3 regions of the Rhizobium sp. NLR10b genome follow, and region 3 is predicted to be linked to each of the others. Evidence: predicted binding sites of a transcription regulator. Region 3 holds the regulator's gene; each other region holds the start of a gene.

Region 1 (7,696 bases), on a different contig from region 3:
CGCTTCCGCGACACCCTGGCCCTTCTTCAGGCCAAGCGCCTCCGCGGCCTCGTCCAGCGCCATCAGCCGCATGGCATTTTCGTGCTTTCCGGCGCAGACGATCGGCGCAGCCTCAGGACGCCCTCTCGAACGCCAGGAGAGGCCCCATTTTCTGCGGGCGATCCTGTCCGTCGAAAGGTGCGGAAAGCTGAGCGCCAGGATACGCTGACCGTTCGTCTGGAGTAAGAGCGTGCCTTGGCTCGTTGATGGGGAAAAACTGACGTTCATGAGGGTTCCACTCCAGAAGAAGGGAGAGCGGAGCCGGGTTGCGGCTCTTCTCCAGGCTGAGATGAAAAACCGGATTGCCGATGCTGCCGGCAAGTCTCGATCCACCCGGCAGAGCCCGCATGCCGGCTGGCGCAGGCTCGGCAAGCAGCCGGAAGGCGGCGCTGCTCGCCTCCTCCTCTCCTGCCTGCCGAAGCAGGAAGAGCGGCCGGCCGGCCGCCTTGGCGCGAAGACCGAGCCGCCGGCTCTCGGTCAGACCGACATGCGCGGGATTGCCCCTCATCTCCAGGATGACCACCGAAAAGGCGCCGCTTTCCAGCGCGGTTTCCGCAAGCCAGAGCGCCTCATCGAGCTTGCGCGGCAAAGCCTGCAGGAAACGCTCAGGCCGCAGGCCGAAATCCTGCAGACCCACCGCATAGGGAAGGCCGGCCTCCATCGTCGAGACCGGATCGCCGATCCAGAGTATTGGCGAACAGTCGCTCGCCTCCTCCTCCACCCGCTGCAGCAGCGTTGCGGCCGCAAGGGCGAACCCACTGGCGGCTCCCGCATCCCGGAAAAGCGCCGAACGGATTTCCGTTATCGCATCGAGCGGCAGCCCGCCCTCCATCGCTTCGTCGAGCGATGCCACCCCAAACGACAAGCGCTGTCTGCGTCCATTCCGTTCCGCATCCTGCCGCCCGGTCTCACCCGAAGCCAGGGCTTCCCGCTCCGCTGCCGCAAGCGCCGGCGCAGGCTTTCCTTCCAGCTTGGCGATGGTTTCGCGGAGCGCAAAAAGCCGCTCGCGCGCCAGGGCGTTCTGCGCCATGGCGTTTACTCCGTCCGTATTGTTCCTGTTATGTTCTTATGGATTCCAGAGAGCTGAAGAAGAGTCAACAACCATTTTCTATGAATTTATTCCTGCCTTTGATTCCGCACTCGAAAATCGGCGGCAAAGGTTCTATATGGGCCCGCAAAGGAAGGAATATTCATGGCCCGCATAGACCTGAGCGATGATTGGCGGGACCGCCATGCGCCGACGATCAGCACTTTCGAGTCGCTGGCCATGGAGGCTTACAGCCATCTACCGGATGAATTCCGCCAACTGACGACCAATCTCACGATCGAGATTGAGGATTTTCCCGATGACGACGTTTTCGAGGATATGGCGCTGGAAACGCCTTTCGACCTGCTCGGCCTTTTCGAAGGCAGGGGAATTTCGGAGCGTTTCACCGTGGAAACCGGCGAAATGCCGAACCGCATTCGCCTCTACCGTCGCCCCATCCTCGATTATTGGGCAGAAAACGACGAGACGCTCGGCGATATCATCACTCACGTCCTGATCCACGAGATCGGCCACCATTTCGGACTGAGCGATGAGGATATGGAGCGGATCGAGGCCAGCGCCGAGGAAGCCGCCGAGCGCTGAAACCGTGCGTTCGGCAGAACGCGCTATTGCTCGGAGAGCTTCATCTCCGGATCGTAATCCTTGCCTTCGACAGTCTTGACGACGGCCTGGCCGCATTGCATCGCGCCGGTTGCGGCATTGAAGGCATAGGTCGGTGGGCCCTCCAGCGACCAGCCCTTGTTGAGGGCGGCGGTGACCTTGTGGCAGAAGGAAGCGTCGTCGGGGCCGGTCAGGAAGCGGTAGAGTTTCATCAGGCGGGCTTTCTTGCAGAAATCAGGCGAGCTTTATGAACCAGAGCTTCGGCCTGGACAAGATGCAGCCGTTCGATCATCCGCCCGTTCGCATTGATGACGTTCAGGCCTTGGGCAGCCGGATCGGCAAAGGCTGATATGATTGCCTGCGCTTCGGCAATCTCCTCGGGGCTCGGGCCGAAATGCCGGTTGGCGGCCGCAATCTGCGCGGGATGGATCAGCATCTTGCCGGCAAAACCCATGGCGCGCCCCTGCCCGCATTCGACATCGAAACCTTCGTCATCCCGGAAATCGTTGAAGACACTGTCGAGCGCATCAAGCCCATAGGCCTTGACCGCCAGAATGACCTGCATCAGCCAAGGCACGAGAAAGCTTCGCCCCGGCTGCGGCAGGACGCCGGTTTCCTTGCGCAGATCATTGAGGCCGACGACCAGGAAATCGAGCCGCGCCCCCAGCATGCAGCCGGCTTCAGCAATCGCTCCGGCATTCAGCACGCCGCGCGGCGTCTCGATCATGGCCCAGATGCGCAACTCCTCCGGGGCATCCGCATCGGCAAGCAGATCGCCGATGTCGGTGATATCCCGAGGCGCGTCCACCTTCGGCAGGAGAACGGCGTCGGGCAACAGCGCCTTGACCAGATCGAGATCTGCCGCCCCGAATCCGGATGACAAAGAATTGATGCGAATGATCCTTTCCTTGCCCTCGAGCGGCGGTCCGGCAAAAAAAGCACGCAGATTTTCCCGCGCATGGCCCTTGTTCTCGGGCGCGACGGAATCCTCCAGATCGAAAATAACCGCATCACAATCAAGGGAACGGCTCTTTTCGAGCGCGCGGAGATTGATGGCTGGCACGCTCAGCACCGAGCGGCGCAGACTTGCGGAGCGGAAAGGTTTGGTTTGGTTCATCATCCATTAGTGCCAAGCTTCGCAAAGCCCGGCAAGACAACAAAAAGCCATGCTTGCCTTGCAGAGAGGAAAAGGAAGGACCACATTCCTTTCTGTAGAAAGGTCTCAAACCCATGCAGAACATTCGCTCCATCTTCTTCATGCTGGCCGGCGCCACCTTCTTTGTCGCCATGCTGCTTCTCACCTTCTCGGTGACGCTTGCTGTCGGCGGCATCCTGACCGTGCTCATGGTCGGACGCGCGCTTTCGATGAAGATGAAGCTCGCTCCGGTCCGCGCCAAGGCAAACAACGGCAAGCCGGAGATGCGCATCTGGAACGACGGTCGCGGCACGATCATCGATCTCTGAGGCCTGCTTTCAAAAAAATTGGCGACACTGTCGCATCATGCTTCCGTGATACGTCTTTGAAGCAGCCGGGCATTCTGCCGGCGCTCAAAAACGATGGAGGACGAGCATGGATACGACGGAAAACAAGCCGGCCAAGTTACCGCCGGTGAAGAATGGCCTGCTGCCCTATCTGACGGTCGACGGCGCGGTGAAGGCCGCGGAATTCTACAAGAAGGCCTTCGGCGCCGAAGAGGCCCACAGGGTACCGGTCGATGAAAGCGGCCGGACGATGCATATTCATCTCTATATCAATGGCAGCTCCCTGATGCTGGCGGATGCCTATCCCGAACACGGCCATCCCTTCAAAGGTCATGAAGGCTTTGCCATCCAGCTTGTCATCGACGATATCGATTTCTGGTGGGATCGTGCGGTGGCCGCCGGCGCCGAAGTCGTCATGCCGGTCGAACTGATGTTCTGGGGTGACCGCTACGGCCAGCTTCGCGACCCGTTCGGCGTGCTCTGGGGCTTGAACGCGCCCGCCAAATAACCGGACGCGTACCGTCGCCAGGTCACGCGAAACGTCGCGTGGCCGCCATTTGAAAGCAGTTCGCGCAATAGTGTGCAGCGGTTTTGCGAGAACGACATGCGGCAGACCAGACCTAAAGCGTAGCAAGCGAATCTGAAAGATCGCGGTACGCTTTAGAAAGATTCTCCTTCATTTCGGCAAAAAACTGGACTAGATGCACATTCAGGAAAGTACATTTGCTGAAATGGAGCATGGGTCATGGATAAATTCGTGAAGCTCACGGGCGTTGCAGCGCCGCTGCCGGTCGTCAACATCGACACCGACATGATCATTCCGAAGGACTATCTGAAGACCATCAAGCGCACGGGTCTCGGCAAGGGCCTTTTCGCCGAAGCCCGCTACAATGAAGACGGCTCCGAAAATCCCGATTTCGTGCTGAACAAGCCAGCCTATCGCGATGCCAAGATCCTTGTCGCCGGCGACAATTTCGGCTGCGGTTCCTCGCGCGAGCACGCTCCCTGGGCGCTGCTCGATTTCGGCATTCGCTGTGTGATCTCCACCAGCTTCGCCGACATTTTCTACAACAACTGCTTCAAGAACGGCATCCTGCCGATCAAGGTCAGCCAGGAAGACCTCGACAAGCTGATGGACGACGCCTCGCGCGGCTCCAACGCCATCCTGACGGTCGACCTCGAGAACCTCGAGATCACCGGCCCCGATGGCGGCTCGATCAAGTTCGATCTCGACGAGTTCAAGCGCCACTGCCTGCTGAACGGCCTCGACGATATCGGCCTGACCCTGGAAAAGGGCAAGGCGATCGACGAGTTCGAAAAGAAGAACGTCGCGTCGCACCCCTGGGCCGCTTAAGCTCTGACCAATTGCCGATCGATTAAGCCGGGCTTTTGCCCGGCTTTTTCTTTATAGCGGCGCGCATCTCACGCGCGCAAAGGACGCTGTAACTGGCGCAACTCAGAAAAACTTCTCTTTCCAGACCCTCAGTTTTTCCAGCGACACGCCGATTCCGCCGCAGACCTCGATCAGCGGATTGTCAAAACGCTGAAGCAGTCCGGCATGCACATCGGCAACGGCAAGGGCGGCGCCGCAGGCCGGCTCGACGAGGATGCGATGCGCATCGGCAAATTTCAGGCAGGCGGCGATGGCATCGGCGTCGCTGACGACAACGCTTTCGATCGGGTGCTGCTTCGGCAGCTCGAAGACATGCTGCGCCACCTGCTTTGCGCCGAGCGACGTTGCAATCGAGGTGATCGCTGGAAGCGAGATGCGTTCATTGGCCTTGAGGCTGGCATGAAACGAAGCCGCCCCTTCGGTTTCGACGGCGATGACGGGGATGTCGGAAAGCCCGTTCCGTTTCAGCCCCTCGACAATGCCGGCCAGCAGCCCGCCGCCGCCGACGCTGGTGACGACACAATCGAATGTCACGCCCTTCGCCACCACCTCGTCGATCAGCGTGGCATGACCATCCCACAGAAGCGGATGGTCAAAAGGGTGCACATAGGTCGCCTTACGGCTCTCTGCGAGCTCGACCGCATGAGCGTTGGCTTCATCGAAAGCCGAACCATGGACGAGAACATTGGCGCCGGTTGCGGCAATCGTCTGCCGCACATCCGCCGCCGTCGTCTCCGGCACGACGATCGTGACCGGCACGCCGAGCGCCCGGCCGGCATAAGCCGCAGCAATGCCGGCATTGCCGCCGGAGGCGCAGAAGATCTCGCGGGCACCATCTTCCACCTCGTGCTGGCACAGCCGGCCGACACCGCGCAGCTTGAAGCTGCCGGAAGGCTGTAATGCGTCGAGCTTCAGCCAGAGCGGCTTGCCGCTGGCGCTATAGCCAGGGGATGTCCGAACCAGAGGCGTGTCGAGATGGAGAGGTGCTGAAGCCATGGGAACCTCCAGGAAATGAAACTGTGACGGCTGTTCTAATCCGTTTGCGGCCACAGGAGCAACCATCGCGACCGGAAATGAAGCGTACCGATTCACCGCTTCTCTCGCTTGAAATGCCCATTTCCGGGGTCTAAGAAACCGCAACTTGTTTTTCCAGGAGGGTTTCATGACAGCGCGCAATCTTTTCCTGCTGCCGGGTGACGGCATCGGTCCCGAGGCCATGGGCGAGGTCCGCAAGATCATCGCCTATATGAACGAGGCAATGAATGCCGGTTTCGTCACCGATGAAGGTCTTGTCGGCGGTTGCGCCTACGATGCCCATGGCGCGGCGATCTCGGAAGCCGACATGCAGAAGGCGCTTGCCGCCGATGCCGTTCTGTTCGGCGCCGTCGGCGGGCCGAAGTGGGATAGCGTGCCTTACGACGTGCGCCCGGAAGCCGGTCTGCTACGCCTGCGCAAGGATCTGCAACTCTTCGCAAACCTGCGCCCTGCTATCTGCTACCCGGCGCTCGCCTCGGCCTCGTCGCTGAAGCCGGAACTGGTCGAAGGCCTCGACATCCTGATCATCCGCGAGCTGACAGGCGGCGTCTATTTCGGCGAGCCGAAGGAGATCATCGACCTCGGCAACGGCCAGAAGCGCGGCATCGACACGCAGGTCTACGATACCTACGAGATCGAACGCATCGCCGGCGTCGCCTTCGAAATGGCCCGCACAAGGCAGAACCGCGTCTGCTCCATGGAAAAGCGCAACGTCATGAAGTCGGGCGTGCTCTGGAACCAGGTCGTGACCGAAACGCACAAGGCGAAATATTCCGACGTCCAGCTCGAACACATGCTGGCCGACGCCGGCGGCATGCAGTTGGTGCGTCAGCCCAAGCAGTTCGACGTCATCGTCACCGACAATCTTTTCGGCGACATGCTCTCCGACGTCGCCGCCATGCTGACCGGGTCCCTCGGCATGCTGCCGTCGGCCTCGCTCGGCGCGCCTGACGGCAAGACCGGCAAACGCAAGGCGCTCTACGAGCCGGTGCACGGCTCGGCCCCGGATATCGCCGGCAAGGGCATCGCCAATCCGATCGCCATGATCGCCTCCTTCGCCATGTGCCTGCGTTATTCCTTCAACTTGGTGAAGGAAGCCGACAACCTGGAAAGGGCGATCGCCAACGTGCTCGACAAGGGCATTCGCACCGGCGACATCATGGCCGATGGCGCAAGGCAGGTCGGCACTGTCGAGATGGGCGATGCGATCCTCGCCGAGTTCAAGGCGCTTTCTGCCTGATATATTTCACGTGAAACAGTTCAGCCCTTCGCATCACCCATGCGGAGGGCTTTTTCATGTAAGGACGAGCAGCCGCAACCGGGTCGGTCGAATTATCCGACACGGACTATTCTCAGCCACAATCTCGTGTATTTTTGCGCCGAATTTTAACCCGGCAAAATCGAACGGACGACAGGATGCGGGCATTTTGGGCTTCCCTTGATAGGCGCTGGCGCCGCGGCGGCGTCGGCATGCCGCCCTTGCGCTGGCAGGCCTGCCTCTTCATCACCATCAATGCCGTGGTTCTTTCCATGCTGCTCTTCGATGCCCCGGTCGGCGCCAGCGAACGCCCTGCGGCGGTGAAGCAGCTCGGCCAGCTGCTGACCGGCTTCGGCGATTCTGGCTGGCTGATCTGCATCAGCATTCTGCTCTTCTTTCAGGGCAGGGCGGGTTACAAGCTTTTAAAGACCGCGCGCTCCAAGGCGCAGGCGCTTTATGTCAGCTGGATCGGCGCCTATCTGTTCACAACTGTCGTCTTCTCCGGGCTTCTTGCCAATCTCCTGAAACGGGCGATTGGAAGGGCGCGTCCCGACCACTTCCACGATTACGGCATGTTCTCCTTCACGCCCTTTTCGGGCCACGCCGCTTTCGAAAGCTTTCCCTCCGGCCATTCGACGACGGTCGGCGCCTTCTTTGCCGCTTTTGCATTGCTGTTTCCGCGCTACCGCATTCTCTTCATCGCCTGCGCCATCTGGCTTGCCATGACGCGTGTCATGGTAGGCGCCCATTATCCAAGCGACGTCATCGCCGGCCTTGCATTCGGCGGCTGGTTCTCGCTGCTGACGGCCATCGTCTATGCCCGCTGCGGACTTCTTTTTAA
Region 2 (7,696 bases), on a different contig from region 3:
GATATCGCCGGCCAGACTGTGGTGCTGAAGATGAAGAGCGCCGACTTCAAGACGCGCACCCGCAACCGCAAGCTCGAGGACCCGACTCAGCTTGCCGACAGGATCTTCCGCATCGGGCTCGAGCTTCTCAAAAAGGAAACGGACGGTACGAAATTCCGCCTGATCGGCATCGGCGTCACCGATCTCGGCGACGCCACTCGCGCCGATCCGCCCGATCTCATCGACCGGCAGTCAGGCCGGCGGGCGGCGGCCGAAGCGGCGATGGACAAGCTGCGCGACAAGTTCGGCAAGAACACAGTCGAGACCGGCTACACCTTCGGCAACGGCAAGCGCGATCACTAGAACATCCCGCGCAAAAGTGCGCGCGGCTATTCGAAATTCGTACGAATGCGTTAAATCAGACAGCTGAAACTTTGATGATGCGACATGCTTTGCCTTTTATCCTATGCGCGTCGTTAGAGCGGAACCGCTGCACCGGTCCGGGCGAGCCGCCGAGTCCGGGGGTTAAAATCTTCCTTAAACTTCGTCCCGTAATGTGCGTACCAGTATTGCGTATGGTTGGGTATCATGTTCTCGCGTCTCGTCTTCGGCCTCGGCTTGCTGTCGGCCACCGCACTCGTGCACCCTGCTCTGGCCGCGGATGCACGCACGCTGCAGATCTTCGTCTCGAAGAACAAGCAGTCGCTTGTGGTTTATGACGGCACCGAGGTCGTCGCAACCTCGAAGGTCTCGACCGGCAAGGACGGCCATACGACGCCGAGCGGCATTTTTTCGGTGCTCGAAAAGCAGAAATACCACGAATCCAACCTCTATTCGGCTGCCCCGATGCCGTTCATGCAACGGCTGACATGGTCCGGCATCGCGCTGCACGAATCCAATTCCGTTCCGCGTTATCCGGCCTCGCACGGCTGCGTGCGCATGCCCGGCGCCTTCGCAAAAATGCTCTACCGAATGACCGAGCCCGGCATTCCCGTCATCATCAGCGACGACGAATTGGTGCCGCAACCGATCGACCATCCGAACCTTTTCCGCCCCGATGCGCCGGCAGCGATGCCGCTGCTTTCGGATGTCGAACTGCGGCCCTCGATGCCCGACAGCGCCGGGACACCGGTGCAGGTGGCGATGAACGATACCGCGGCGATGCCAATGCCGGCAAATCCGTCGATTACGGCGCCCGAAGCCGAGCCGCCGTCCGAACCGATCAGCATGCTCGTCACGCGGCGCACGCTGCGCGAGACGGTGATCGACATCCAGACGCTACTCAATCAGCTCGGCTTTTCCGCCGGCGGTCCGGACGGCCTGCTCGGTCCGTCGACCGTGCAGGCGATCAACGCCTTCAAGATGCTGCGGCCGGTGGAATTTGCCGGCGACAGGAGCCTGGTCTCCGACAGACTTCTCACATCGGTCTATTCCGCCGCCGGCAAGGGTGAACCGCCGAACGGCGTCATCATGGTGCGTCAGGCCTTCAGGCCGATCTTCGAGGCCCCGGTGACGATCGCCGATCCGGACTTAGCACTCGGCACGCATTTCTTCACGCTGCATGCCGTCGATGAACATGCCGGCACGGCGGATTGGCTGGGCATCACGCTCGAGAACAATCTCTCCCGCGAGACGATGAAGCGGCTCGGGATCACCAATCAGGAAAGTTCGATCGTCACAGGCAGGCCGATCGCCCGTTCGCTGAGCCGCATCACGATCCCCGACGAAACACGCCGCAGGATCGACGCGCTGATCGCGCCCGGCTCGACGTTGACGATCTCCGATACCGGCCTTGGTCGCGAAACCGGTGAGGGCACGGATTTCATCACGATCACCCGTGGGTGATGAGATCAACCGGGCTGATTACGATCGACCGGGTTGATCACGATCAACTGGGTTGATCAGACAAGCTCGACGTCGACGACGCCGGGCGCGGCGCGAAGAGCGGCAGCAATCTCCGGAGTGATGCGGTATTTCTCCGACAGCGCCACTTCCACCTCGCGTTTGCCGTCCTCCTTGATGACGATGAAGGAAACGAGACCGTCGCCCTTGGCGTTCAGATGGCCGGCGACCATCTTCAGCGGCCCGGAATCTCTGATATAGACGCGCAGCGCCTTCTGCATCTGGAGCGACTTTTCCTCCAGCGACTGGATCGTCTGGATACGCAGACCGATGCCCTCCGGCCGCTCCTCACCGGTCGCGGTCAGCAGGAAGGATTTCCCGGACTCGAGCACGTCGCGATACTGGTTCAGCATCTCCGAAAACAGCACCGCCTCGAACTGGCCCGAGGAATCGGAAAAGACGATGATGCCCATCTTGTTGCCGGTGCGGGTCTTGCGCTCCTGCTTGGAGATGACGGTTCCGGCAAGGCGCGCATTGGCAGCCCCCTGCTTAATCGCCTGAGAAAACTCGGCAAAGGTCTGCACACGCATCTTCTGCAGGATGTTGTTGTAGGAATCGAGCGGGTGGGCCGTCAGATAGAAGCCCAGCACCTGGAATTCCTTGAGCAGACGCTCCGATGCCAGCCAGGGTGAATAGGGCGGCAAGGAGATCTTCTCCGGACCTGAGTTTAGTGCGCTGCCAAAAATGTCCGATTGACCGCTCAGCTTGTTTTCCTGGGCGCGCTGGGCATAACCGAGGATGCGGTCGAGGCCGGCGGCCAGCTGGGCGCGGTCCGTGCCAAAACAATCGAAGGCGCCGGCATAGATCAGGCTTTCGAGCACGCGGCGGTTCACTTGGCGCGGATCGATGCGCAGGCAGAAATCCTCGATGCTGGCAAAAGGCTTGTCGCCACGCATCTCGACGATGTGGTCGACGGCGGATTCGCCGACCCCTTTGAGGGCAGCCAGCGCATAGTAGATACGATTGTCGCCGGTCTCGAAATGGCGGAAGGAGGTCTGCACCGAAGGCGCGATCACCTCGATGCCGAGCCGCTTGGCGTCCTGTCGGAAATCATTGACCTTTTCCGTGTTGGACATGTCGAGCGTCATCGAGGCGGCGAGGAATTCGACGGGATAGTGCGCCTTCATGTAGGCCGTCTGGTAGGAGACGATGGCGTAGGCGGCGGCGTGCGACTTGTTGAAGCCGTAGTTTGCGAACTTCGCCAGGAGTTCGAAGATGTTGTCGGCTTGCGGCTTGGATACGCCGTTCTTGACGGCGCCGACGACGAAGCGTTCCCGCTGCTGGTCCATCTCCGCCTTGATCTTTTTACCCATGGCGCGGCGCAGAAGGTCGGCTTCGCCAAGCGAATAGCCCGACAGGACCTGGGCGATCTGCATCACCTGTTCCTGGTAGACAATGACGCCCTGCGTTTCCTTGAGCAGGTGGTCGATCATCGGATGGATCGATTCCAGCTCTTCGTCGCCGTGCTTGCGGGCATTGTAGGTCGGGATGTTCTCCATCGGGCCCGGGCGGTAAAGCGCCACCAGCGCGATGATATCCTCGATGCAGTCCGGCTTCATGCCGATCAGCGCCTTGCGCATGCCGGCACTTTCCACCTGGAACACGCCAACCGTCTCGCCGCGCGACAGCATCTCGTAGGTCGGCTTGTCGTCGAGAGGAATGGCCGCAAGATCGACTTTGATGCCGCGCTTGGCGACGAAATCGACGGCGACCTTCAGCACAGTCAGTGTCTTCAGACCGAGGAAGTCGAATTTGACGAGGCCGGCCTGCTCCACCCACTTCATGTTGAACTGGGTAACCGGCATGTCGGAGCGCGGATCGCGATACATCGGCACCAGCTTGGACAGCGGCCGGTCGCCGATGACGATGCCGGCGGCATGCGTCGAGGCGTGGCGATAAAGCCCTTCGATCTTCTGGGCGATGTCGAGCAAACGCGCCACCACCGGTTCTTTCGCCGCCTCCTCCTGCAGCTTCGGCTCCTCTTCGATCGCCTTTGAGAGTGGCGTCGGATTGGCGGGATTGTTCGGCACGAGTTTGCAGATTTTGTCGACCTGGCCGTAAGGCATTTCCAGCACGCGTCCGACGTCGCGAAGGGCGGCGCGCGCCTGCAGTGAACCGAAGGTGATGATCTGCGCCACCTGCTCGCGGCCATATTTCGCCTGGACGTAGCGGATCACCTCTTCGCGGCGGTCCTGGCAGAAGTCGATGTCGAAGTCAGGCATCGAGACGCGTTCCGGATTGAGGAAGCGCTCGAACAGCAGCGAAAACCTGAGCGGATCGACGTCGGTGATCGTCAAGGCATAGGCGACCAGCGAACCCGCGCCCGAGCCACGACCGGGACCGACGGGAATATCATGTTGCTTGGCCCATTTGATGAAGTCGGAAACGATCAGGAAGTAACCTGGGAAGCGCATGCGCTCGATGACGCCGAGCTCGAATTCCAGCCGCTCGCGATAATCCTTTTCCTCGTAACCGGGCGACATGCCGAGGGTCGAAAGCCGCATGTCCAGCCCTTCCACTGCCTGGCGGCGCAATTCGCCTGCCTCGGCGCGTTCCGCCTCCTCGGCATCGTCGGTGGCGCCCGTGAAACGCGGCAGAATCGGCTTTCGCGTTTTCAGCACGAAGGAGCAGCGCCTGGCGATCTCGATTGTGTTCTCAAGCGCTTCCGGCAGGTCGGAAAAGAGCTTGGCCATCTCGGCCCGGCTCTTCAGGTAGTGATCCGGAGTCAGGCGAAAACGGCTATCGTCGGAGACGATGGCGTTATGCGCAACCGCCATCAGCGCATCATGGGCGTCGTAATCGTCGCGGGTCGGAAAGAAGGCTTCGTTGGTGGCGACGAGCGGCAGGTCATGCGTGTAAGCAAGCCTGACGATCTTCTGTTCGTGCCGCCTGTCGTAGGTGCCGTGCCGCTGCAGCTCGACATAGAGTCTGTCGCCGAAGAGACGCTTCAGCGTGAGCAGCCGGGCTTCCGCCTGGGCGTGGTGACCTTCCCTGACAGCCGCGTCGACCGGCCCGGTCACCGCGCCGGTCAAGGCGATCAGCCCTTCCGTGCCTGCCTCTTCCAGCCAGGAAGCTCTGATATGAATGGCCTGGTTGCTATCGCCGCCGAGATAGGCGCGGCTGACGAGATCGACCAGCCTTTCGTAACCAGCCTCCGTCGCGGCAAGAAGAACGATCGACGGCAGCTTGATCAGGGCCGGCTGACCGCCGCGCTTTTCGCTTTCCAATCCGTCTTCCATGTCGATCGAGACCTGGCAGCCGATGATCGGCTGCAGGCCCTCGTCCATTGCCTTCTGGGAGAATTCAAGGGCGACGAAGAGATTATTGGTGTCGGTAATGGCGATCGCCGGCTGACTGTCGCCGGTCGCCTTGTAGAGGATCTTCTTCAGAGGCAGCGCGCCCTCAAGAAGCGAATAGGCGGAGTGGACCCTCAGGTGGATGAAGCCCGGCGTGCCGCCGGTCGCCTCACCCATTGAACCCTTTTCCGTCTCCGCCATGATATGCCTTCCCAATCAGCCGAAATGAATCGGATGCATTGTCGGCATTGAGGGCGATGATGTCCAGAAGAAGACCCGCGTGTGAACCGCATGACTGCCATGCGATCCCCTGAAAACTTTAGATCGCGATGACGATAAGCGAGAAGCTGGCAACGAACATTGCGATGGAGGTGAATGCTGCGATATCACGGATCATGTCAGTCATCTGGCTCTCCTTTACTCGTTATGTTTTCACTTTGTTCCATCTATGTTCCGATGTCAACAGGAATCTTTTCCTTCGCGCTTGCGTTTGAAAGATGCGGGTTCCGTGCTGCGAATCGAACAGCTTCAGCGCTGGCTTTGAACATGCTCCGCGCGACCGGCCCGACATCGCCTGCCGAACGGATCCATACAGCGCATCCGATGTCTGATGCACCTGCCCCAAGGCGATCGAGCAATGCTCGGCCTTTTGTACTTCTTATGTTCTCTGTCTTCTGCTATTTCCGTATCAGATGAGACAGGGAGGAAGATGATCATGCTCGACACCGCGGTGCTGAACGACTTCATCGTAGAGGCGAAAGCCGCGACCTATGTCGGCGGCGGTGTGCCTCGCCCGCCCTGCCGACCGGGTGCCCATGATATCGGCTACTTCAGCGGCGACTGGCGTTATCTGGACAGCTATTTCGGCGGCACCGATTTCGCCGGACAGGAAGTGGTTTGGTTTACCGGCGAACCCGTCTGGGCGATGAATTATTTCGGCTGCGTCGTCGCGTCCGATCTCATCGACGGCAGAGCCGCCGGGACCGTGATCAAGGCGGCGCTGTCGGCAATGTATCGGGAGGGCCGCTTTCTCGGCGGAATGGAATTCGATCATCCGTTCGGCCGCTATGTCGACCGCAGCGAAGGCGGCTGCGAGCGATTCAGTGGCCATGAATGCATCATGGTCGCCGGGCGGAAGGCTTATGTGCTCGATTACCGCGGCGGGCTGGTCGTCCCGTAGTCGAGCTAGAAGTCGACGACCTTGCCATCGGAGATCGTGACGCGCCGATCCATGCGGCCGGCGAGTTCGTGATTGTGAGTGGCGATGAGGGCGGCAAGGCCAGATTGGCGCACTAGCGCCTCCAGCGCATCGAAGACGTAGCTTGCCGTTTCCGGATCCAGATTGCCGGTCGGCTCGTCGGCAAGAAGCAGCGTCGGCGCATTGGCGACGGCGCGGGCGATCGCGACACGCTGCTGTTCGCCTCCTGAAAGCTCGGCCGGGCGATGCGAACCGCGATGGCCGATGCGCATATAGTCGAGGAGCTGACCGGCTCGCTCCTGGGCTTCCTTCCAGGACAGACCGGCGATCAGCTGCGGCATCATGATGTTCTCAAGCGCCGAAAATTCCGGCAGGAGATGGTGGAACTGGTAGACGAAGCCGATCTCGCGGCGGCGGATCGCCGTGCGCTTCTCGTCGGAAAGACCGTCACAGGCATGGCCGTTGATGGTGACTTCGCCGCCATCCGGATGCTCGAGCAGGCCTGCCACGTGCAGCAGCGTCGACTTGCCCGTGCCGGAGGGGGCGACGAGGGCGACGATCTCCCCTTTCGACAGCGAGAAATCTGCTCCCTTCAAGATCGTGAGCAGCGTATCACCCTGCCCGTAATGGCGCTCGACGCCGGTAAGCTTGAGGACGACGTTGCGGTTCATGAATGCGGCATTCCTTATTCGTAGCGCAGGGCCTGCACCGGATCGAGCCTGGAGGCGCGCCATGCCGGGAAGATGGTGGCGATGAAGGAGAGGCTGAGCGCCATGACGACCACCGAGATCGTTTCGCTGATATCCATCTCGGCCGGCAGCTGGCTGAGGAAATAGACCTGGGGATTGAAAATCACGGTGCCGGATATCCAGGAGAAGAACTGGCGGATGGATTCGATATTGACGCAGACGAGAACGCCGAGCAGCACACCGGCAAGAGTACCGACGATGCCGATGGCCGCCCCGGTCATGAAGAAGATGCGCATGATGGCGCCGGCGCTGGCGCCCATGGTGCGCAGGATGGCGATATCGCTGCCTTTGTCCTTCACCAGCATGATGAGGCCGGAGATGATGTTCAGCGCCGCCACCAGCACGATCAGCGTCAGGATCATGAACATGACGTTGCGCTCGACTTGCAGCGCCGAAAAGAAGGTCTGGTTGCGCTGGCGCCAGTCAGTGAGGTTGATCTGACGGCCTGCCGCTTCCTCCACTTTGGGCTTCAGAGCATCGATATCGTCGGGGTGATCGACGAAAAGCTCGATCGACTGCACCAGCCCCTCGGCATTGAAATAAAGCTGCGCCTCCTCGAGCGGCATGAAGAT
Region 3 (7,696 bases):
AGGTGCGCCCGACGTTGCGCATTCTGATGAAGGTCCCGGCCGCCATTCGCACATTGCTCTCAGGCGGCGACGATACGGTTCTGCAGATGGTGATCCGGTTGATCGAGGGGAACGGGCGGCGGGTCGTCGGCGCCCACGAGATCGCCCCCGACCTGCTCGCTTCCGTTGGCCCGCTTGGTGCCGCCGCCCCCGGCGAGGAAGACCGGCGAGATATCAGCCGAGCCGCCGATGCCGCCGAGACGCTTGGCCGGCTGGATGTCGGGCAGGGTGCAGTCAGCATCGGCGGGCGCGTTGTCGCGCTGGAAGGACTTGAGGGCACAGATGAGATGCTGGACCGTGTTGCCGGCCTCAGGACCGCCGGACGGATTTCGCCGCGCCGCCGCGGCGTGCTCGTCAAGCTCTGCAAGCCGCAACAGGACATTCGCGCTGACCTGCCGGCGATCGGCGTTGCCACAATCCTGAACGCTGCGAAAGCCGGCCTTGCCGGCATCGCAATCGAGGCCGGTCGCTCGCTGGTGCTTGATCGGACCGCGGTCATCAGCGCCGCCGACGAGGCTGGGTTGTTCGTCTGCGGCATCGATCGTGGTCTGCCGGCATGGGGGCTCGAATGAACGGAGCGCCGCTGAAGATCGCCGTCATTGCCGGGGAAGTGTCGGGCGATCTGCTTGGCGCCGATCTCATCGCGGCGCTGAAGCGGATTTACAGCGGGCCGGTGGAGCTTGTCGGCGTTGGCGGCGAGGGGCTGCAGGCGGAGGGGTTGAAATCCCTGTTCGATTTTTCCGAGCTGTCGATCATGGGCATCACCCAGGTGCTGAGCCGGCTGCCAAGGCTGTTTGGCCTGATCCGTCAAACCACGGCTGAGATCGTCGCCGCAAAGCCGGATATTCTTGTCATCATCGACAGTCCCGATTTCACCCATCGCGTCGCCAAGCGCGTGCGCACCGCGTTGCCCGATCTGCCGGTCGTCAATTACGTCTGTCCGAGCGTCTGGGCCTGGAAGGAATATCGCGCCACGCGCATGCTCGCCTATGTCGATCACGTGCTTGCCGTCCTGCCCTTTGAACCGGCAGCCATGCAGCGCCTCAATGGGCCGGCGACGACATACGTCGGGCATCGTCTGGTCGCCGACCCAGCGCTGCTGGAGACACGTCGCCTGCGCCTGGGAAGGCAGCCAGGTAACGCTCCGATCCTGCTTCTTCCCGGCTCGCGCTCCTCCGAGATCCAGAAGCTTCTGCCTTACTTCGAGATCGCCGCGAATGAAATCGTCGCCCGCAATGGGCCGACACGCTTCATTCTGCCGACGGTGACGCACAGGCAAGCGCTTGTCCGCGAAATCACGGCGGCGTGGGCGGTAAAGCCAGAGATCGTCGTCGGCGCGCAAGCAAAATGGAAGGCCTTTGCCGAGGCCGATGCGGCCATGGCGGCGTCCGGAACCGTTATTCTCGAACTCGCCCTTGCCGACGTTCCCGTCGTCTCCGCCTACAAGGTCGACTGGATCATGCGCATGCTGACATCGGGCATCAAGACCTGGACCGGCGCGCTGCCGAACCTGATCGCGGATTACCCGGTCGTGCCGGAATATCTGAACGATGTCGTTCGCGGCGCAAGCCTTGCGCGCTGGATGGAAAGGCTGTCGGCCGACACCTATCAGCTTAAGGCGATGAAGGAAGGCTACGAGCTCATCTGGCAGCGCATGCAGACGGAAAAGCCGCCCGGCGAACAGGCTGCCGAAATCCTTCTCGACGTTTTGAACAAGAAAAAACCCGGCCATTCCTGACCGGGTTTCTTTTGAGCTCTGAAGCGATCAGCGCTTCGAAACCGGGATGTAGTCGCGCTTCGGTTCACCGACATATAGCTGGCGCGGACGGCCGATGCGCTGTTCCGGATCCTCGATCATCTCGTTCCACTGGGCGATCCAGCCGACGGTGCGGGCAAGCGCGAAGAGCACGGTGAACATGGTGGTGGGGAAGCCCAGCGCCTTCAGCGTAATGCCGGAATAGAAGTCGATATTGGGATAGAGCTTCTTCTCGATGAAATATTCGTCGGTGAGCGCGATGCGCTCCAGCTCCATCGCAACTTCCAGCAACGGATCGTCCTTGATGCCGAGTTCGCCAAGCACTTCATGCGTCGTCTTCTGCATGATCTTGGCGCGCGGATCGTAGTTCTTATAGACGCGGTGGCCGAAGCCCATCAGCCGGAACGGATCGTTCTTGTCCTTGGCGCGGGCAATATATTCCGGAATGTGGTCGACCGTGCCGATTTCCGTCAGCATGTTGAGAGCCGCTTCGTTGGCGCCGCCATGGGCGGGGCCCCAGAGGCAGGCGATGCCGGCGGCGATGCAGGCGAACGGGTTGGCGCCCGACGAACCGGCGAGACGGACGGTCGAGGTCGAAGCGTTCTGCTCGTGATCGGCATGCAGGATGAAGATGCGGTCCATGGCGCGGGCAAGCACCGGATTGACCACATATTCCTCGCAGGGGACGGCAAAGCACATGCGCAGGAAGTTCGACGCATAGTCGAGGTCGTTCTTCGGGTAAACGAAGGGCTGGCCGATATGATACTTGTAGGCCATAGCGGCAAGCGTCGGCATCTTGGCGATCATGCGCAGGCTGGCGACCATGCGCTGGTGCGGATCGGTGATGTCTGTGGAGTCGTGATAGAAGGCCGACAGGGCGCCGACACAGCCGCACATCACAGCCATCGGATGCGCATCACGGCGGAAGCCGGTGAAGAAGCGGCTCATCTGCTCATGCACCATCGTGTGGTGCGTGACGCGATAGTCGAAGTCCTTCTTCTGCGCGGCCGTCGGCAGTTCGCCGTAGAGCAGGAGGTAGCAGACCTCGAGGAAGTCGCCGTGCTCGGCAAGCTGCTCGATTGGATAGCCGCGGTGCAGCAGCACACCTTCGTCACCGTCGATATAGGTGATTTTGGATTCACAGGATGCGGTCGAGGTGAAGCCCGGATCGTAAGTGAAGGAAGCGGTGTTTTTGTAGAGGGCACCGATGTCGATGACGCTCGGGCCGATCGTGCCGCTTTTAACGGCGAGGTCGACTGATTTGTCACCGATTTTTATTGTAGCGCTTTGATCCGTCATGCTGATCCTCCGAAATGTCGGTGGCGCCACAAAAGCGCCATAGGGGTTAAGCGTCCTTTCCGATAGCTATATGATCGTGACGCTAATGCCAAGTTACCGTGATGGCATTTTGTGCATTGCGGCATCACCTTTTAGGCACCGCAGCGATGAGCCGCACGCATAACGGAAGCCGATGATTCGACTTGCCTTTTGCTCCTTTGGTTTTTCCTTCGTATTTCAACCGATTATTCTTGCCGGATTTGCGTGAAGGTTGCATTCTGGCGACTTCGCGGGGGTCATTTTGGGCGGCGCATGCAGGAACAGACGACAGCCGAATTGCGGCCGCAAGTGGGCGCCGGCCTTGCCGATCCGCCGAATTTTCCTGCGCCTGCGGTGGTGACTCAATCGGTAAGGACGCAGTCGCAGACCCCGTTGCGTCATCGGCTGCTGGCCGCCGCCCGGCAATCGCTGCCTGCCGGAGCCTACATGCTGGGCGAAGAGGCCGATTATGGCCGAATGCTGCTGTTCTCGCCGGTCTTCCTCGGAGCCGGCTCGGCCTTCTGGTTTCTTGCGGCATCGGATTTGCCCCTCGTTCCATCGCTGCTCTGCTTGCTGGTGTCGGCGGCCGCGGTTTTCCTCACCGGTCCCAGCCGGCCGGCCTTGCGCGCAAGTTTGATGGCGCTGGCACTTTTCGCCGGCGGCATGCTCTCGGCTCAGTTTGAGAGCTGGCGGGCTTCGACGGTGATCCTCGATTCATCCGTGACGACGACGGTGACCGGCCGTGTCGAACGGCGGGAAGGGGACGGCCGCGGGCGCTGGCGCTACATTCTTGCCGTCACAGGCACCGAGGCTCCGGAGCTGAAACGGCCGCCGAGACGCATCACCGCGATCGTCCGGGGCGCCGATGCGCCTTTCGAAATCGGCGACATCATCACCGGCAAGGCACGGCTGACACCGCCGGCGGGCCCCGCACTTCCCGCGCTCAACGATTTCTCCTTCGGTGCCTATTTCGACGGCATCGGTGCCAACGGTTTCTTCTATGGTGCGCCGGAGAAACTCGACTTGGAGGCAGGCCCGCAGGCGGCCAGCTCGACGTCGGACGCTCTGTTCGAATGGCTCTACCGGCTGCGCAGCAGCATCGGCGACCGCATAAGATCGATCCTGCCCGGCGATACCGGCGCTTTTGCCGCTGCTCTGGTGACGGATGAACGGCGCGCCATCTCGAAGACGACGACGGAGGCGCTGCGCCAGTCCGGCCTTGCCCATATCGTCGCGATCTCGGGCCTCAACATGGCGCTGTCGGCCGGCATCTTCTTCGTCGGCTTCCGCATGCTGCTCTGCCTCTTTCCCGGCGTCGCCCAAGCCTATCCGACAAAGAAGATCGCCGCCGCCGGTGCGCTCATGGCCGTCACCGCCTATTACCTGATCTCCGGTTTCGGGGTTTCGGCCGAGCGCGCTTTTATCATGATGACCATCATGCTGATTGCCGTCTTCTTCGATCGGCCGTCGATCAGCCTGCGCAATGTCGTTCTCTCTGCGCTCATCATCATCGCCATTTCACCTTCGGAAGTATTGGGACCGAGCTTTCAGATGTCCTTTGCCGCGACATTGGCTTTGGTATCGGGCTATCAGCTGTGGAAGGACAGGCGTGTCCGTGAAAACGCTTTCCTGAAATTGCCGATCATCAGGCCGGTGGTTGTCGTCGCCGGTTTCTTCGGCGGCGTCTTCCTGACCTCGCTGATCGGCGGTTTTTCCACCGCCCTGTTTTCGATCGAGCATTTTCATCGCCTGACGGCTTACGGCCTGCCGGCAAACCTTGCGACGATGCCGATCATCTCCTTCATCGTCATGCCGGCCGGGCTGCTGGCGATGCTGCTCATGCCCTTCGGGCTGGATGCTCCGCTCTGGACGGCGGTCGGATTCGGCCTCGATCTGGTGATTGCGGTTGCCAAGACGGTGTCCGGCTGGGGCGGCGATATCGGCATCGGCCGCTTGCCCGCCTGGTATTTCGCAGTGGCGGTGGCAGGCTTTCTGCTGCTGACGCTGCTGCGCACCCGGCTGCGCCATGTCGGCACATCCATCATCGCCGTCTCGACACTCACCGTACTGCTGCTGCCGGCTCCCCGCCCGCCGGATCTGGTGATTTCGGAGGATGGTGGTCTGGTTGCGGTCGTTGCGGCTGAGGCAATCGCGTCCAACCGTGAAAACCCGCCGGATTTCATCTTCGACCAGTGGCAGCGAGCGCTGGTCCTGCCGACACATGTTCCACCGAAGATGCTGGATGGTCCGGCTATCCCGCCGGAAGGAGAAGACCGCCGAGTCAGGCTTTCCCGCGATCAGCAGAACGAAGCGAGCGCAGCGATGCGGGCAGCCGCAGCAGGCGGTGAAGCAAACCGGTTTTCCTGCGTCAAGAAGGCGTGGTGCACATCACGACTCGGCAATGGCCATATCGTCACCGTCATCGACAATGCCGCCTATCTCGGCCCGGCCTGCGATACGGCCGATATCGTCGTGACCTCAGTCCGCCTGCGTTTCAACAGCTGCCGTTCAGGCGGGACGCTCTTCACCGGCGAGACGCTCCGCAGGACCGGTTCCGTCGAATTGCGCTTCGCCGATGCCGGCCTGCAGGTCGCAACCGCATTCGAGGCGCTATCGCGGCCATGGATGCGCCATCGCGCCTATGATTGGCGCAAAGACAGTTTTACCGAATCCGGTCCGGCTGCTGTCAGTGATAACGGCGAATGAGGCCGACGAGCTTGCCCTGCACCTTGACGCGGTCCGGCCCGAAAATCCGGGTCTCGTAAGCCGGGTTGGCGGCTTCCAACGCGATCGAGGCGCCCTTCCGGCGGAAGCGTTTCAGCGTTGCTTCCTCGTCGTCGACGAGGGCAACGACGATGTCGCCGGGACTTGCGGTGCTGCCGTTGCGGATGATCACGGTGTCGCCGTCGAAGATGCCGGCGTCGATCATCGAATCGCCCTTGACCTCCAGCGCGTAGTGCTCACCGGAGCCAAGCATGTCCGCGGGAATGATGATGTCATGCGTGTTGTTCTGGATCGCCGAGATCGGAACGCCGGCGGCGATTCTTCCCATGACCGGCACGGAGACAGAGTTGCCGTTGTCGGCGACCGGCTTTGCGGCAGCGGGGGCGGCGACCGGCTGGGGTTTGCCGAGGCTGCCCTCGATGACGCTCGGCGAAAAACCGCGGCGCTGTTGCAGGCTGGGGTTATAGGCCTCCGGAAGCTTGATCACTTCAAGCGCCCGGGCGCGATTCGGTAGCCGGCGAATGAAGCCGCGCTCCTCGAGCGCCGTGATCAGGCGGTGAATGCCGGATTTCGAGGCGAGATCCAGGGCATCCTTCATTTCGTCGAAGGAGGGAGGGACGCCGGATTCCTTCATGCGCTCATGAATGAAAAGGAGAAGCTCCTGTTGTTTGCGCGTGAGCATCGACGTCAGACCCCTGATTGAAACAAATCCAGAACAGACACTATATGTTCCATATGTGTTCCGCAAGTAGCTAAATTTCCGTAAAACTTCGGGCCAACTCGTCGAGATTTTTAATTTCATTCGACGGGATTGGCGCACATCGCTTGCATTCGGGGAGGGGCTGTCGCACATCTTTGCCCCTTTCAGGAGGATATCATGAACGCGCATTCCGCCAAGTCGCATCCGCTGGATCACGTCGTGCTGCCGGTGGTCAATATCGATCTGGCGCGTGAGAGGCTCGGCAAGCTCGGTTTCACCGTCGCCGCCGATGGGCGCCATCCCTTCGGAACGGAGAATGCCTGCGTCTTTTTCGCCGACAAGACCTATCTGGAGCCGCTTGGCGTGGCGAGCGTCGAGGAGAGCGAGGCAGCGGCCCGCCACGGCAATGTCTTCATCGCCCGCAATCGCGCCTTCCGCTTCCGCTGCGGCGAGGAGGGATTGTCTGCGCTGGCCTTCCTCAGCGAGGATGCCGGCCTCGATCATAAGCGCTTTGTCAGCAACGGCGCGAGCGCCGGCGAGATGTTGCAATTCAGCCGGCCGATGCGGATGCCGGATGGTTCGGAGACCGTCGGCAGCTTCAAGCTGGCCTTTGCAGCTGATCTGCGCGCACCCGATTTCTTTCTCTTTACCTGCCAGCGCATCAATTCCTTCCCGACAGATCGCGCCGCGCTGGAGACGCATGCCAATGGCGTGATCGGCATTGCCGAGATCGCGCTTTGTGCGCCGGACCCGGCGGCATTCGCCGCCTTCGTCGGACTTGCGATAGGGCAGGCGGCGGCGGAGAAAACCGGTTTCGGCGTGAATATCGCGGCATCAAATGCGAAGATCAGCCTGATGACGCCCGAAGGGCTGGAGGCCTATTTCGAGCTTGCCGTCTCATCCGCCGATCGTGGTCTGCGCGGCCGGGTAATCCTCTTCACCGTCGCCGATCTTGCCGTGACAGAAGCGCATTTGGGTGCTAACGGGATCACATTCACGCGCAAGAACAATCGCATTCTGGTGAAGTCTACGCCCGGGCAGGGTGCGCTCTTCGCCTTCGAGGAAACACGATGAGCACCGACACGAATTCCGAAGTCAGGATCGGCGAAGGCGAAGGTCAGGTCACCTTTTCCAATACCGCCCGCCTGTCGCTGATTGCC

Evidence for each region. Region 3 encodes LexA, which represses DNA repair genes until DNA is damaged. Its sites were predicted from a motif close to TGTTCNNNNTGTGTTCNG; they were not measured.
Region 1: the regulator LexA is predicted to act here: its motif matches at 1,090-1,107, upstream of HJB91_RS30650 (ImuA family protein).
Region 2: the regulator LexA is predicted to act here: its motif matches at 5,616-5,633, upstream of dnaE (DNA polymerase III subunit alpha).

Annotation. Positions count from the first base shown of each region.
Region 1 covers NZ_JABDWV010000006.1:279,300-286,995, forward strand. The annotation lists gene HJB91_RS12165 (Y-family DNA polymerase) at 1-72, opposite strand, end outside; gene HJB91_RS30650 (ImuA family protein) at 113-1,069, opposite strand; gene HJB91_RS12170 (metallopeptidase family protein) at 1,232-1,669, shown strand; gene HJB91_RS12175 (DUF1737 domain-containing protein) at 1,693-1,899, opposite strand; gene HJB91_RS12180 (CoA ester lyase) at 1,899-2,804, opposite strand; gene HJB91_RS12185 (hypothetical protein) at 2,918-3,151, shown strand; gene HJB91_RS12190 (glyoxalase/bleomycin resistance/extradiol dioxygenase family protein) at 3,258-3,677, shown strand; gene leuD (3-isopropylmalate dehydratase small subunit) at 3,915-4,523, shown strand; gene HJB91_RS12200 (pyridoxal-phosphate dependent enzyme) at 4,626-5,558, opposite strand; gene leuB (3-isopropylmalate dehydrogenase) at 5,725-6,837, shown strand; gene lpxE (phosphatase PAP2 family protein) at 7,014-7,696, shown strand, end outside.
Region 2 covers NZ_JABDWV010000015.1:90,494-98,189, reverse strand. The annotation lists gene HJB91_RS23380 (DNA polymerase IV) at 1-342, shown strand, start outside; gene HJB91_RS23375 (L,D-transpeptidase family protein) at 568-1,824, shown strand; gene dnaE (DNA polymerase III subunit alpha) at 1,881-5,378, opposite strand; gene HJB91_RS23365 (DUF5680 domain-containing protein) at 5,893-6,357, shown strand; gene HJB91_RS23360 (ABC transporter ATP-binding protein) at 6,363-7,046, opposite strand; gene HJB91_RS23355 (lipoprotein-releasing ABC transporter permease subunit) at 7,061-7,696, opposite strand, start outside.
Region 3 covers NZ_JABDWV010000007.1:206,001-213,696, forward strand. The annotation lists gene HJB91_RS13755 (LpxI family protein) at 1-611, shown strand, start outside; gene lpxB (lipid-A-disaccharide synthase) at 608-1,777, shown strand; gene gltA (citrate synthase) at 1,805-3,094, opposite strand; gene HJB91_RS13770 (ComEC/Rec2 family competence protein) at 3,386-5,818, shown strand; gene lexA (transcriptional repressor LexA) at 5,799-6,518, opposite strand; gene HJB91_RS13780 (VOC family protein) at 6,714-7,610, shown strand; gene kdsA (3-deoxy-8-phosphooctulonate synthase) at 7,607-7,696, shown strand, end outside.